DNA from 3 places in the Paenibacillus sp. FSL R5-0914 genome. Region 3 is predicted to be linked to each of the others. Evidence: riboswitches for the same ligand, from Rfam matches in the RefSeq annotation. Region 3 holds a riboswitch; each other region holds the start of a gene.
What was found. A riboswitch is a leader RNA that binds a small molecule or an ion and turns the genes downstream of it on or off. The one in region 3 is predicted to bind cyclic di-AMP.
Positions count from the first base shown of each region.

Region 1: linked by a shared signal. The riboswitch ahead of MKX60_RS01265 (hypothetical protein) and the one ahead of MKX60_RS03755 (3D domain-containing protein) in region 3 are both predicted to bind cyclic di-AMP.
Region 2: linked by a shared signal. The riboswitch ahead of MKX60_RS21720 (APC family permease) and the one ahead of MKX60_RS03755 (3D domain-containing protein) in region 3 are both predicted to bind cyclic di-AMP.

Region 1 is NZ_JBBORH010000001.1:305,285-309,509, forward strand. Features, by position in the region: gene kdpA (potassium-transporting ATPase subunit KdpA) at 1-800, opposite strand, end outside; gene kdpF (K(+)-transporting ATPase subunit F) at 813-890, opposite strand; gene MKX60_RS01265 (hypothetical protein) at 1,017-1,433, opposite strand; cyclic di-AMP (ydaO/yuaA leader) riboswitch at 1,624-1,813, opposite strand; cyclic di-AMP (ydaO/yuaA leader) riboswitch at 2,234-2,399, shown strand; gene MKX60_RS01270 (hypothetical protein) at 2,533-3,024, shown strand; gene MKX60_RS01275 (hypothetical protein) at 3,041-3,550, shown strand; gene MKX60_RS01280 (hypothetical protein) at 3,590-4,042, shown strand; gene MKX60_RS01285 (hypothetical protein) at 4,194-4,225, opposite strand, start outside.
Region 2 is NZ_JBBORH010000002.1:1,271,329-1,275,553, forward strand. Features, by position in the region: gene MKX60_RS21715 (ABC transporter substrate-binding protein) at 1-435, opposite strand, end outside; gene MKX60_RS21720 (APC family permease) at 638-2,455, opposite strand; cyclic di-AMP (ydaO/yuaA leader) riboswitch at 2,579-2,737, opposite strand; gene MKX60_RS21725 (disulfide oxidoreductase) at 2,935-3,399, opposite strand; gene MKX60_RS21730 (DsbA family protein) at 3,396-4,148, opposite strand.
Region 3 is NZ_JBBORH010000001.1:874,172-878,396, reverse strand. Features, by position in the region: gene MKX60_RS03765 (HD domain-containing protein) at 1-555, shown strand, start outside; gene MKX60_RS03760 (TatD family hydrolase) at 667-1,437, shown strand; cyclic di-AMP (ydaO/yuaA leader) riboswitch at 1,635-1,864, shown strand; gene MKX60_RS03755 (3D domain-containing protein) at 2,146-3,309, shown strand; gene rnmV (ribonuclease M5) at 3,486-4,037, shown strand; gene rsmA (16S rRNA (adenine(1518)-N(6)/adenine(1519)-N(6))-dimethyltransferase RsmA) at 4,034-4,225, shown strand, end outside.

The DNA of each region.
Region 1 (4,225 bases), 570 kb from region 3:
TAAGGGAGCGAAGCTGGCAGCATCCACATAGAGAGAATCTCCAGAACGTTCGTAAGTGGATTAGGGTTCTCAAAAGGATGGGATGAATTGGCCCCGAAGAAGCCGCCACCATTCGTGCCCAGATGTTTGATCGATTCCAAAGAAGCTACTGGACCGATAGCAATTTGTTGTGTTTGGCCCTCTAGTGTAGTGACTTCAAGTGATGGCTTGAGCGTTTGTGGCACATGCAGTCCTACCAGCACCAATGAAACTAACAAAGCTAGCGGAATGAACACACGAATATGTGCTTTGACGAAATCCTCGAAGAAGTTCCCGACTGATTTCCGTCCCGTGATTCCTCTGACAAAGGCAACCGCAACAGAAAATCCGCTCGCTGCAGATGTGAACATCATCATCGTGATGACAGCCATTTGTGAAAAATACGAAAGCCCCGTCTCCCCGCTATAATGCTGCAGGTTCGTATTGGTCATAAAGCTGATCACTGTATTAAATGAAAGCGTCTGTTCCATATCCGCAATTCCATTCGGATTTAGCGGTAAACCCCGCTGCAATCGAAGAAAGATATAGCTGAAAGTAACCAGTACGATATTCGTTAAAACAAAGCTGAGCGCGTACTTCTTCCAGGACATACCGTCCCGTTTTTTCAGGCCGATCAGCTTATAAATTCCTTTTTCCATGCCTCCAAACCATCGATCCGTACGGTTCGGTTCATTAGAAAATACATAATATAAATACGTGCCCATCGGCTTAACCAGCAAGATAAGAATTACGATTACAGCAACTATTTGCAAAATGCCCATGAATGCCCCTCCTTAAAATTTCTCCGGATGAATCAATGCGTAAACCAGATATACAAACAACAGTAGGGTAACAGCGATTACTAGAATCACAACTTATCCCTCCCTGTATCCTCAACTACACCTGCGCACCAGCGCATAAATCCATAAAACAACCCGTAAATTACAGCTAACGAAGCTACCATATACAGATCCATCATATCTCCCGCACTCCTTCTTTTATCCTTGATGAGGTGATTTATCGATTAGAAAATCAGCATCACCACTGTGGGAATAGATTACATAACTTGCACCAAGTCTTTTATAGACCAATCTAGGATTTATTGAGCTTGTGATTACAAAAATCGGCTGCGTCGTCCAAGTGCGGCACATCTGAATGTAGCGGCAGCATAACGTAAAGCTGCTCTCGAACAGATATACCCGTCCTACCGGGAACGGCGGGCGAAACCAAGTATTCTGATGGCGGGTATCAACTAGAACGACTTGTTCAATCCCCATCTCTTCGAGTAGGGCCTTCTCAGGCAAGTTGTTGGTCAATCCGGCCATCTTAATGCCTCTGAATTTTAGAAGCTTAATAAAATGTTCGCCTGCCTTCGTTGGCGCACATACCAGTACATATTCATTCTGATCTGTCATCTCTTATTCTCCTCAAATGCTTTGCTTGTAAGATCAGAGCTTGATCACCCTGATCTTGAAAGAAAAGCTACCGCTAATGATGAATATAACGACCTCTTCGTGAGGTTTTCCATAAATGCTTTGCTTAAAAAAGCACAGCAAAAAGCCACAAAGGATTCTCCTCTGTGGCTCGCTAGCGGTCACATTGCACTCATCCTCTCTCCATACGCTTACGAGGTTAGCTGTCGGATTCGGGCGGTGAGAGTCGCCCTACCTGTATAGATGCGAGCTCACTCGCACCTTCTACAGGATTCACCCCATAACCGGCTTCCGACTCTCACATCGTCTGCCGATTGTTGGTTCCCCCGCTTTCCTTATCGGAAATTAAGCGGATCAAATATTCGATTGTTGTTGAAACAGGAGTAATCATACCCTTATGCAGGAAGAATTGTAAAACCTGATTGATGCCAAAATAATGCAAATTAAAAACTATTTTCGCGTTGGATAGCGCTTACTTGATATCCAATCTCTCTATATCTCTTGTTTACTCGAGTTTTAATCCATTAGCGAAAAGCGGGCATACCATGTGATTTTATTCACCACAAATGTAGAAATCTCAAAAAATCGCCTTTATAGGTAAGAAAACAAGAAGTCGAGATTAAGCGAGGAAGAAGCCCGATAACTCGCAATAAATACCTATTTGGTTCCCTTTTCCGTCGTAGTAGGCAGGATTTGGTTTAAATTGCGCTCAAAAGAACACTTTCTGTTTTTACAGAAACACCTTGAAAAGAGTATGATTCGGGTTGAATCTATTTCACGAAATACATTCAACGCTGAGTTCCTGCATTTGCAGGGAACGGGGGAACCATCAGGCCACATGGCCTACTTGGGGTGAATCCGAAGGAGACTGTTCAAGTCTCACATAGGTAGGGCGACTCTCACCGTCCGAATCCGACAGCTAACCTCGTAAGCGTAAAGAGAGAGACCCTTGATCCGCCACGCTTTGGCACAGGTGTGTGTATACCTGTATTCCAAAACCGCAGCAGAGGTCCTCCTCTTGCTGCGGTTTTTGCGTTACCTGAATCTATAGGGTGATAGCATGCTGGACGGGGTGAAAGGAATGAAACACTATTATTGGGGAACTCAGCAAGGGCTACTTGAGCCGATAAGTCTAAATTATGTTTGCTTTGGAGCGTTGTGGTTCGAAGAGGATCATCACAGAACTATTGTCGGCTATGCTTTTGGTCAGAAGCAGATTGAATCACTTCGCCATTTCAGCAGCCCATCTACCTGTGAATACTGTATGGACCGAACAATTATATACGAAATATATAAAAGTATCCGAGAAAAGCAACAGCTGCAGGATTGGTCAGCACACCAACGTTTTCCGTGGCTCACCGCTTTTAAGGAACCGTGGAAAGATGTTGCAGTCGGTTGGTACGTAATGAGATCCCGCAACACCTTTCCCTTACATTTATCCGTTATACGCAAACAGAAATTCAGACTATGGCTGGAGCATGCCGCAGTCTGTGAGAATGAAGCTGAAATGCTCGCCTGTATAGAGAAGGCTAATGACATTCACCATGTAGATCTTAAGCTTTTGGAAACCTAAGGAGGAGAAAACTGTCATGGACCAGCGAAGACTATCTCGCATAGAAGTATTCGTCTTTGATTCACCTGAGCCTATTCATTATGGAATGGAGGCTGATCAAGGCAGCCGTTATGGCATCCTGAAACTTACCTGTAAAGGAGGTAGCAGCTGGGGGGCATGTCTTATCTCTGCCAATACCAAAACTTTCGATCTTATTAAATGGAGTTCTTTTCTCAGAATGATATACCATTGCCGGCTAGAGGAAGCGATAGATAAAGTACGTACCCATGGTTCAGAGTGGGATCAGACTCAGTTTGAGCTAGTACAAGGTGCTTTACAGGATTTAAAAGCCAAGCTGCAGGGCAAATCCTTGGCAGGGCACATTGAACAAGGTCGTCTGTACAGAGCTGTCGCTGGTGGGAGAGATTCCAAAGGAGGGCGGCTATATTATAAACCATCCAGTGTTGCGCTTCAAAAACATAGTTATCCAGAACCTGATACCGCCGAGCTTATCAACAAATCCATTTCTTACTTTTCTATATTATAGGTTCATCCCATAAACAATTCTGAAAGGATCGTGTTTATCATGCCTGACCCCTTACCTGCCGAATCCCCCCGTAGAACTATATTTGCAGAGTGTGTTCAGAAGTGTACGAATGATATCTATATGCTCAGTTCCATGTTGTTACAACAATCAGCAGAAGCTGAGGAGGTTACTATCCGTACTTTTAAAGAGCTTCATAAAATATTCCGTCAAAAAAGCTTCGACAGCCAGCTATTCTCTGTCGAAGCTTACCGCTCTTGTATCCGACAATGCGCCGATTATTACGCACGCCGCTCTCTCCTGTCTGCCAAGGCATTGCCTTGGGAGGAACAGCTTATAAAAACGATGTGGTATGGCCTAAAGCTATCTTTACCTCAAATAAGCATCATCCTGCAAAAGAGTGTTCCTGTACTAAAAGCGCAGCTTAGGCGTGTGCGGGAGCAACTGACTGCTCCAGAGGATTTGCTGCCTAGTGGTAATCTATCCGTTGTCTAATCCCTCAAAAGGAAAGACATTTGAGTGTACGGAGCATATATTGGACTCAGGAGCCCTGGAGTCCGCAACTATCTTCCAAATAACTTTTACGATACGTACACAAAAAATAAAAAAGCCACGGCATCTGCCGCGGCTTCCTTATCTCCTACTATTACGCTTTACTCTTACGCGCCTTACCGTACA
Region 2 (4,225 bases), on a different contig from region 3:
CTGTACAGATGACTCCGATGGGATGAGGATAAGATCCGGAGCGAAGCTGGTTACTGCCTCGAGCGGAAGATCGTAGCTGATCGTAGGAACATCCTTCAATTCAGTGGACAGATAATCTTGAATACCATTAGTCACGGACCATTGCGCTACTGGAGTCACACCTAGAGTTACCAAAGCATCCTCCAAATAAGAACCCAGTACACGTTGTGGATTAGCTGGAATCGTTACTTCATGTCCCATTGCATCCGTTAACGTCTTAGCAGCTGCAGGAGCTTCTGTAGCTTCAGCAGTAGGTGCCGTCGCTTTGTCTGTTCCTGCGTTTGAAGCGTTACCGGGATTATTATTACCGCAAGCGGATAAGAATAGCACCATCACCATTAATCCGATCATCGTTAATTTCATGCTTCCAAATCTTATTCTGTTAAACAAAAACATTAAATACCCTCCTAGTGTGTACATCCTATGTTATTCAAAGGTGTTGACTACCTCAGTCTCACTTTTAAATGATATTGATTCTCATTCTCTATGTCAACATATAAATTTTAAATTTTGTGGATTTGTAATAATTTCCTTCTCAAAAATACAAAAAAAGGCTATATTCCGAACGTTCCGGATATAGCCTCTCCTTAATGATCCATTATTTATTCAAATGATATGGGACAGTCGCAACTACAACATCTTTTGAATTCATTAGATACGAACGGATTAAAAAGCTGGTCTGATTATGAAGTACAGCTTGCCACCAATGCTTAGTTATAAACTGTGGAATCAGAATCGTGATATGATCCGTCGCTGCGGTCTTCCACTCAACAGTATCAATAAATTTCACTAACGGACGAATAATACTGCGATATCTGGAACGAAGTACAATCAGGCGTACACCCGGATTCCATTCCTCCCACCGTTGCTCCATTTTTTGAATGTCCTCTTCATCAAAGCCAACATACACGGCTACAACATTATCCGTTAGAGACTTGGCATAGCTGATGGAATGTAGTACAGCACGTGTTACACCCGCAACAGGAACAACAACTGTACTGCCTTTAATCAAAGGTTTATCTGTACTCGGGCATATACGAAGCTGATCTGCAGTGTTCAAATAGTGCTTGTGAATCCGGTGGAACACGAACATTACAGCAGGTAAGAAAATGAAAGCCATCCATACGCTTGAGAATTTAGTGATGATAAAAATAAGAGTAATCGTCAATGTAGTCAGCATACCGATGGTATTTACAACAAATCTTTTTTTCCATCCCGCTGGTTTTGTTTTAAACCAATGAACCATCATTCCTAGCTGTGACAATGTGAAAGGAATGAATACACCAACCGCATAAAGTGGAATCAAGCTTTCTGTATTTCCGTGGAATGCAGCTACAAGCACAGCAGACAGAACACCTAGAAAAATAATACCATTAGAGAAACCTAGACGGTCTCCACGAACCATAAAAGCATGTGGCATATATTTATCTTTTGCAAACATAAATGCGAGCAGCGGGAACGCTGAGTAAGCTGTATTAGCTGCCAAGAACAAAATTACTGCTGTGATACCTTGAATGAAAAAATATAAGGTTCCGCGGCCAAAGGTCGATTCAGCGATCTGTGAAACAACCGTTGCCTTTTCATCAGGCACTATGCCGTACCAATACGCCAGTAGTGTGATACCTGTAAACATAAATCCAAGTATAACCCCCATAACCATTAAGGTCTTGGCTGCGTTCTTTTCAGCTGGTGCTTTAAAGTTTGGAATGGCATTAGATACAGCCTCTACACCCGTAAGTGCCGAACAGCCAGAACTGAAGGCTTTTAATAGTAGAAACAAACTAACATTAGAAACAGCAGAGCCAATTTCAGGGACATTCGCATGTACGCCACCTGCTGCATATTTAATAATACCGGAGATAATCAACACTACAATCGACACTACAAACAAATACACTGGGATTGCGATGAATGAAGCTGATTCTGTAACTCCGCGAAGATTAATCAAAGTAAGTAAAATAATAACTGATACTGCAATAAGAACGGTGTGATTATGAAGACTTGGAAAAGCCGATGTGATCGCATCCGTCCCTGCCGACGCACTAACAGCTACGGTCAGAATGTAATCCACTAACAAAGACCCTCCTGCTAAGAGCCCTGTCGGAACACCAAGATTACTCTTGGCAACGATGTAAGCTCCGCCTCCCTGAGGATAAGCGTAAATCGTCTGCCGATAGGATAAAATCAGGATGGCCAGCAGGCCCAATACGGCTAATGCAATTGGCAGGGAATACCAGATGGCAGTAAACCCCGCAGCCACCAGTACAATCAAAATTTGTTCCGTTCCGTAGGCTACAGACGAGAGCGCATCAGAAGACAGGACAGCCAGTGCTTTAACCTTGGATAACTTTTCATGATCGAGTTCGTTCGACTTCATCGGACGCCCGATCAATAGTCGTTTTACCTTGCTTACCATGGTGGATACAGTTCCTTTCTTTGGGAGCTGAAACGGAATTTCCGCGCGCTGTTTTCATTGGTGGATTTCATAAATGCAGACACTAAAAATAGCATACGGAAATGATCCGCATGCTATGCATGGTCATTATCCCACCTTTGCTTACGAGGTTAGCTGGCGGATTCGGGCTGTGGTTTAGCCCTACGGTATAAGTCTAATCGACCCATTCCGATTCACCCCATTGGCACATATGCCAAGTTTGGTTCCCCCGTTTTTCCTAAGAAAATTCAGCGCATATTCAACTTCTCACAAGGTCTAATATTAGTCTACAAAGCGTATACAGTAAAGCGTTGAAAAAAATGAAAAAAGAATGAAAAAACATCCAGTAAGCGCAAATACAGCGTCTTATTGGATGCTCTCTTTCATTCTCTTCAATTATCCCTCTGGATCGTGTTTTTAATCACTTTTCACATTTTTTCGGATCCTTTAAAATTAAAAAATCAAAATCCTAAACTTTCCTCTGTATCTAACTCCATCACTTCTTCTTCCTTGCGTCCGTACCAAAGTAAAATGCTAATTAAAGCAAAAGCGATTAATGCAAGGAAAGGAATCGTAATGAATCCAAAAAAGTTCAAGTAATCCTTATTACAAGGAACACCAATTGTACAAGGAAGCACTTTACTTAACGCAGGAATCTTCTGCTCCGCATAATGATAGATCGAGATACTGCCACCAATCAAGCTTAGTGGAAGTACATATGGGATAATCCTTTTATCCCCTCGAAAGGTTGCAATTCCCAAGAGGAATAACTGAGGATACATAAAAATTCGCTGGAACCAGCAAAGCTTACAAGGTTCATATTTCAATACTTCGCTCAGATACAAGCTACCAGCAACAGCAACTAAAGAGACGAACCAGGCCAGATACAGGCAGTTACGCTTGCAAAAAGATAGGAACTTTGTCACTTTGCCTCCACAGCTTTTGCGGCGTCGTTAATTTCAGTTGAAATCGCTTCAATGTTAAATGGATCCGTAGTCATTACTCCATTGATATAAAGGGATGGTGTAGTCGTCACCCCAGCTTCACTAGCTAACTGCATACCCTTATTCAGCTCATCTGCATACGTACGATCCTTAATATCTTTACGAAGCAGTTCGTAATCGATAGCTAACTTCTCTTTCTCCGCAAGGCTTACTAAGAAATCTTCAGTCGCCCATTCTTCGCTCTCATCACCTTGCTGAGCATATACAGCATCATAGAACTTCCAGAATTCATCATTATTCTGATGGTAAACAGATAATGCAGCAAGTGAGGCAGTTTCAGAGTCTGGACCAACGAAAGCCATATTTACAAAGTAGAGCGCTGCTTTTCCCTCGTTGACAAAATCTTGAACAATTTTCGGTTTAACTGAAGTTGCAAACTGGGAACACGCTGGACATTTTAAGTCTCCAAATTCAACAATTTTAACAGGTGCATCCTCTTTACCGACTCTAGGTAGCTCACTGTAATTGAATGCTACTGGTTCTCCCGAAGTGGCATTTTTTGCGGCATCTTTCGAAGCTAACATAAACAATCCAACAAAAATGATGACTACTAAAGCTATTGAACTAATAATTAAAATTCTCGTCTTCTGCTTTTGCTGCTCCTGTTCTACCCGCCGTTTCTCTTGTTTGCTAAGCTGGGGAACGCTTGTACTTTTATTAGGTTTACTCAAGGAGAGTTCCTTTCTGTCCTCTGTGGACTAATGTAGTTTTTATCATATACATTTAAAATTATATAATTTTTAATCTC
Region 3 (4,225 bases):
CGACAAATTTTCCGTAGAGCCAAGGAGCTTTTCCAAGAGGGGTACAATTTTAGTTTCATGATTAATCCGCTGGAGGATTTGTTCCGTGGTGAGGTGACAGTGAAGCAATATTTAATGCTAGATGAAGCACTGGTACAGACGGCTTTTATGCAGTGGACACTTGAGAAAGATGAGCTACTAAGTGACTTGTGTACCCGTTTTATTCATCGTAAACTGTATAAATATGTTGAGGTGGAGAATCTCGATACAGATATGATTTCTGAAATTCGCAGCAGTTTTGCGGCAGCGGGACTTCACCCAGAATATGATTTGGAGATTGATTTTCCGACAGATCTGCCCTATGATGTGTTCCGTCCGGGAGAAGCTTTTGACAATAAACAAATTCTGCTGCTTGATCGGCATGATCATCTGCGGGAAATTTCAGAGGTGTCGGATATTGTGCGTTCTATTAGCGGCATTCACCGTGGAAGATATCATCTTTATTTTCCTCAGGATAAGTTGAGAAATGCGCTTACGCGATTGCCTGCTTCTATTGCAGAGATTTTTGCAAAATAATACAAGAAAATATGGGATTTTTGACAAGAAGAGTAGAAATATAAGATATAACGGATAGCTTGAAACTTATATTGTCTTATATTTAAAAAAGAACAAGGAGTGAGGGTTAAAATGTTTCTGTTTGACACACATACGCATCTGGATGCACCTCAATTCGACGAGGATCGCGAAGAAGTTATCGCTCGTGCTGTAGAAGCAGGAGTTAGCAAGATGATTAATATCGGATTTAATCGGGAGACGATTCCCTCAACGATGAAGCTGGCGGAATCTTATGATTATATTTATGCGGCAGTGGGTTGGCATCCTCAGGATGCAATTGATATGAAAGAAGGAGATCTCGATTGGATTGCTTCTCTATGCAGTCATAAAAAAGTAGTGGCTATTGGTGAAATCGGACTGGATTATTACTGGGATACTTCTCCCAAGGATGTGCAACATGAAGTTTTTCGCAAGCAAATTGGACTAGCCCGTGAACTAAATATGCCGATTTGTATTCATGATCGTGATGCCCATGAGGATGTTGTACGGATTTTACGGGAGGAAAAAGCAAATGAGGTTGGAGGCGTGATGCACTCGTTCTCAGGAAGCTGGGAAACAGCTAAAATGTGCTTGAATCTTGGTTTTCATTTATCCTTTGGAGGACCCATTACGTTCAAAAATGCAAGAGTGCCAAAAGAAGTGCTTGCGCAGACCCCACTAGACCGATTATTGATCGAAACCGATGCTCCATATTTGACTCCACACCCCTTCCGCGGGAAGCGAAATGAGAGCGCTCATGTGAAGCTTGTAGCAGAGGCAGCAGCTGAAATTAAAGGGTTAACATGGGAAGAATTGGCTAAAATAACGTATGCGAACGCACTGGAACGATTTGGGATTGAGTGAAAACGGGAGCAAAACAGGCGAAAAATAGAGAATGGCCGATATATTAAACTTTTTTAATATAAAAACGGCTGAATATTACAATATTTTAACCATATTTTTGCGTAAACGTGGTTGAATCGTCCTTTACAACATGCATCAAAACAGGATATCATCTTTTCAGTGATGTGAGCTGTGTTATAGTGACAGCCATTGATTCATGGATCGTCTCGCTGAGTCTCCGTATGGAGAACGGGGGAACCAATATTGACCTGCCGCATGCCTGTATTTTAAATACGGTTTAGACGTGCCGTAGGACAGTATTTGATTTCTTCACGTGGTCTTTGGGGTGAATTTAAGGGCAACCGCCATGAGCGGGTGACCTGAAATAGGGCGTCTCTCTTTCGTCCGAACCCGACAGCTAACCCCGTAAGCGCAAGTAAGAGAGGCAACCTCGTGCACAAGCATTCTCTATTCTGATATTGGAGAAGCCACGAAAGAGTCCTCAGTTGAACTCTTTTTAGGCTTTTTTATTTTTGAATAAATAGAATGTTGCCCACATACTGTTATATAACAGAGGTGGGAGTAGCTGTGCCGAGCAGGCGATCCATGAGCAGGAGACGCTAAGTTATTACGTGCGTGTCCTGTGACAATCTCAAATAGTTTCGTCAAAGGAATTCAGTCCTCATGATATACAATTGACGACGGGGCTATGTAAGGAGGATGGAGAGAATGGGCGTATTCCAACCAGAAGTATCCCATGATTCGCAGTCATCCAGCAGGTCTTTCGCATTACGGTGGGAGCAAGTAAATACTCGCGTACTTTTACTTGCAGGCGTGATTTCAGTCGCTATCGCGCTACTTATTCTGCTGTACGTACACGGTCAAAGTAACAAACAATTATTTTTAGTAATAGACGGGCAAACACAGACGCTTGAAACGCGAGAAGCGCTTCTTGGTGATGTGTTGGAGAAAGAGCAAATTTCGCTGCAGCCGCATGATGAACTATCTTTAGGACTGAGTGATGAAATAAAAGACGGTGACCGTGTCGTTATCAATCGTGCGCAGAAAATTAGTCTTACTGCGGATGGAGCAACAAAAACGTTATATACGACCGAAGACACAATTGGTAAAGCAATTGAGAAAATGGGCATTACCCTAGAAGGTCATGATAAGATTTTCCCTTCGTTAGACACCACCATTTCTGCAAACATGGAGGTTAAGATTGTTCGCATCAACAAACAGACTGTACAGCGATCAACTAACTTACCCTTCAGAGTCATCAAGACAGCAGACCCCTCCCTTACTGTGGGAACAGTTAGAGTGGCACAGGCAGGCAAACCAGGCGTCATGATTCAGCATATTGAAAAGATCTACCAAGACGGAGAACTGGCCTCTATGCGCATGATTGGTAAGGAAGTACAAACGGTAACGAAAGATAAGATTATTGCCGTTGGTACCAAAGCACTTCCTAAGCCGGCTGTAGCTAAGACTACAACAACTTCCAAATCAAACACCACTTCAAAAACGGCTAAGGTTAGCGCCAAGACTAATAACGTCACAAGCAAGGCTGGCGTAGACTTTGAGTACAAGAAGATGATTAAGAACGTCTCCATGACAGCTTATTCATCAGAAGAGCCAGGTATTGGTACCAAAACTGCCTCCGGAACACGCGTAACGGAAGGTCGTACAATTGCGGTAGACCCGAATGTAATCCCTATTGGCTGGTGGGTATATATCGAGGGGCTTGGATTCCGCCGAGCAGAAGATACTGGCGGTGCCATTAAAGGCAATAAAGTAGATGTCTATTACGATTCACTGAGCCATGTCCGTAATTTCGGTCGTAAATCACGTACCGTTTATGTGATTGGACCTGTGAAGCCGGAGTTAAACTAGGCTGAAGCTTTTGCAAATTATTCTTTGATAAGCTATAGTGATGATAACCGTTAAGGAACGCCAGATGATCATTTCGTTGATCGCAGAGCAACCGCTCATCACTTATACATTCTTTAACCAAAAGAAGAGGAGCGAAACCTCTTCTTTTTTGCTTTTTTTGGAAGGAGTCAAGAGATATGATTAAGGAATTAATTGTCGTTGAAGGTAAGAGTGATACCGTCGCTGTTAAACGTGCTGTAGAAGCAGATACGATCGAAACAGGGGGCTCGGCTGTAGACCGGACCGTAATTGCGAAGATCGCGCTTGCTATGGAGCGTAGAGGAGTAATTATCCTTACTGACCCGGATCACGCGGGTGAACGAATTCGTAAGATTGTGTCCGCAAAGGTGCCGGGCTGCAAGCATGCCTTCATTCCGGAGAAGGACGCAACCCGCAAGGGAGATATTGGTGTGGAGAACGCTTCTCCAGAGGCGATTCGTCATGCGCTGCGGAATGTACATACCTCTTTTGAAGGTGCACCTGCTTTAATTGGACTTGATGATCTAATGGCCGCTGGAATGCTTGTACATCCTCGGGCAGCTGAAAGACGTATGGCACTTGGTAATTTGCTTGGAATCGGATATTGTAATGGCAAGCAGCTGTACAAGCGGCTGGCGATGTTTGGAATTACGCGGGAGGAATTTGCCGGAGCTCTCGCCCAAATTGATCAGGGGGGCATTACTTCATGAGTGGTAGAGAGGAAATTTCGACTCCAAAACGGACGAAAGAAATTATTCAACGTTATGGATTCAAGTTCAAGAAGAGCTTAGGACAGAATTTTTTGATTGATCAAAATATATTGGACAAGATTGTTGACGCTGCTGGGCTAGATAGTGAATCAGGGGCATTGGAAATCGGTCCTGGGATTGGTGCCCTG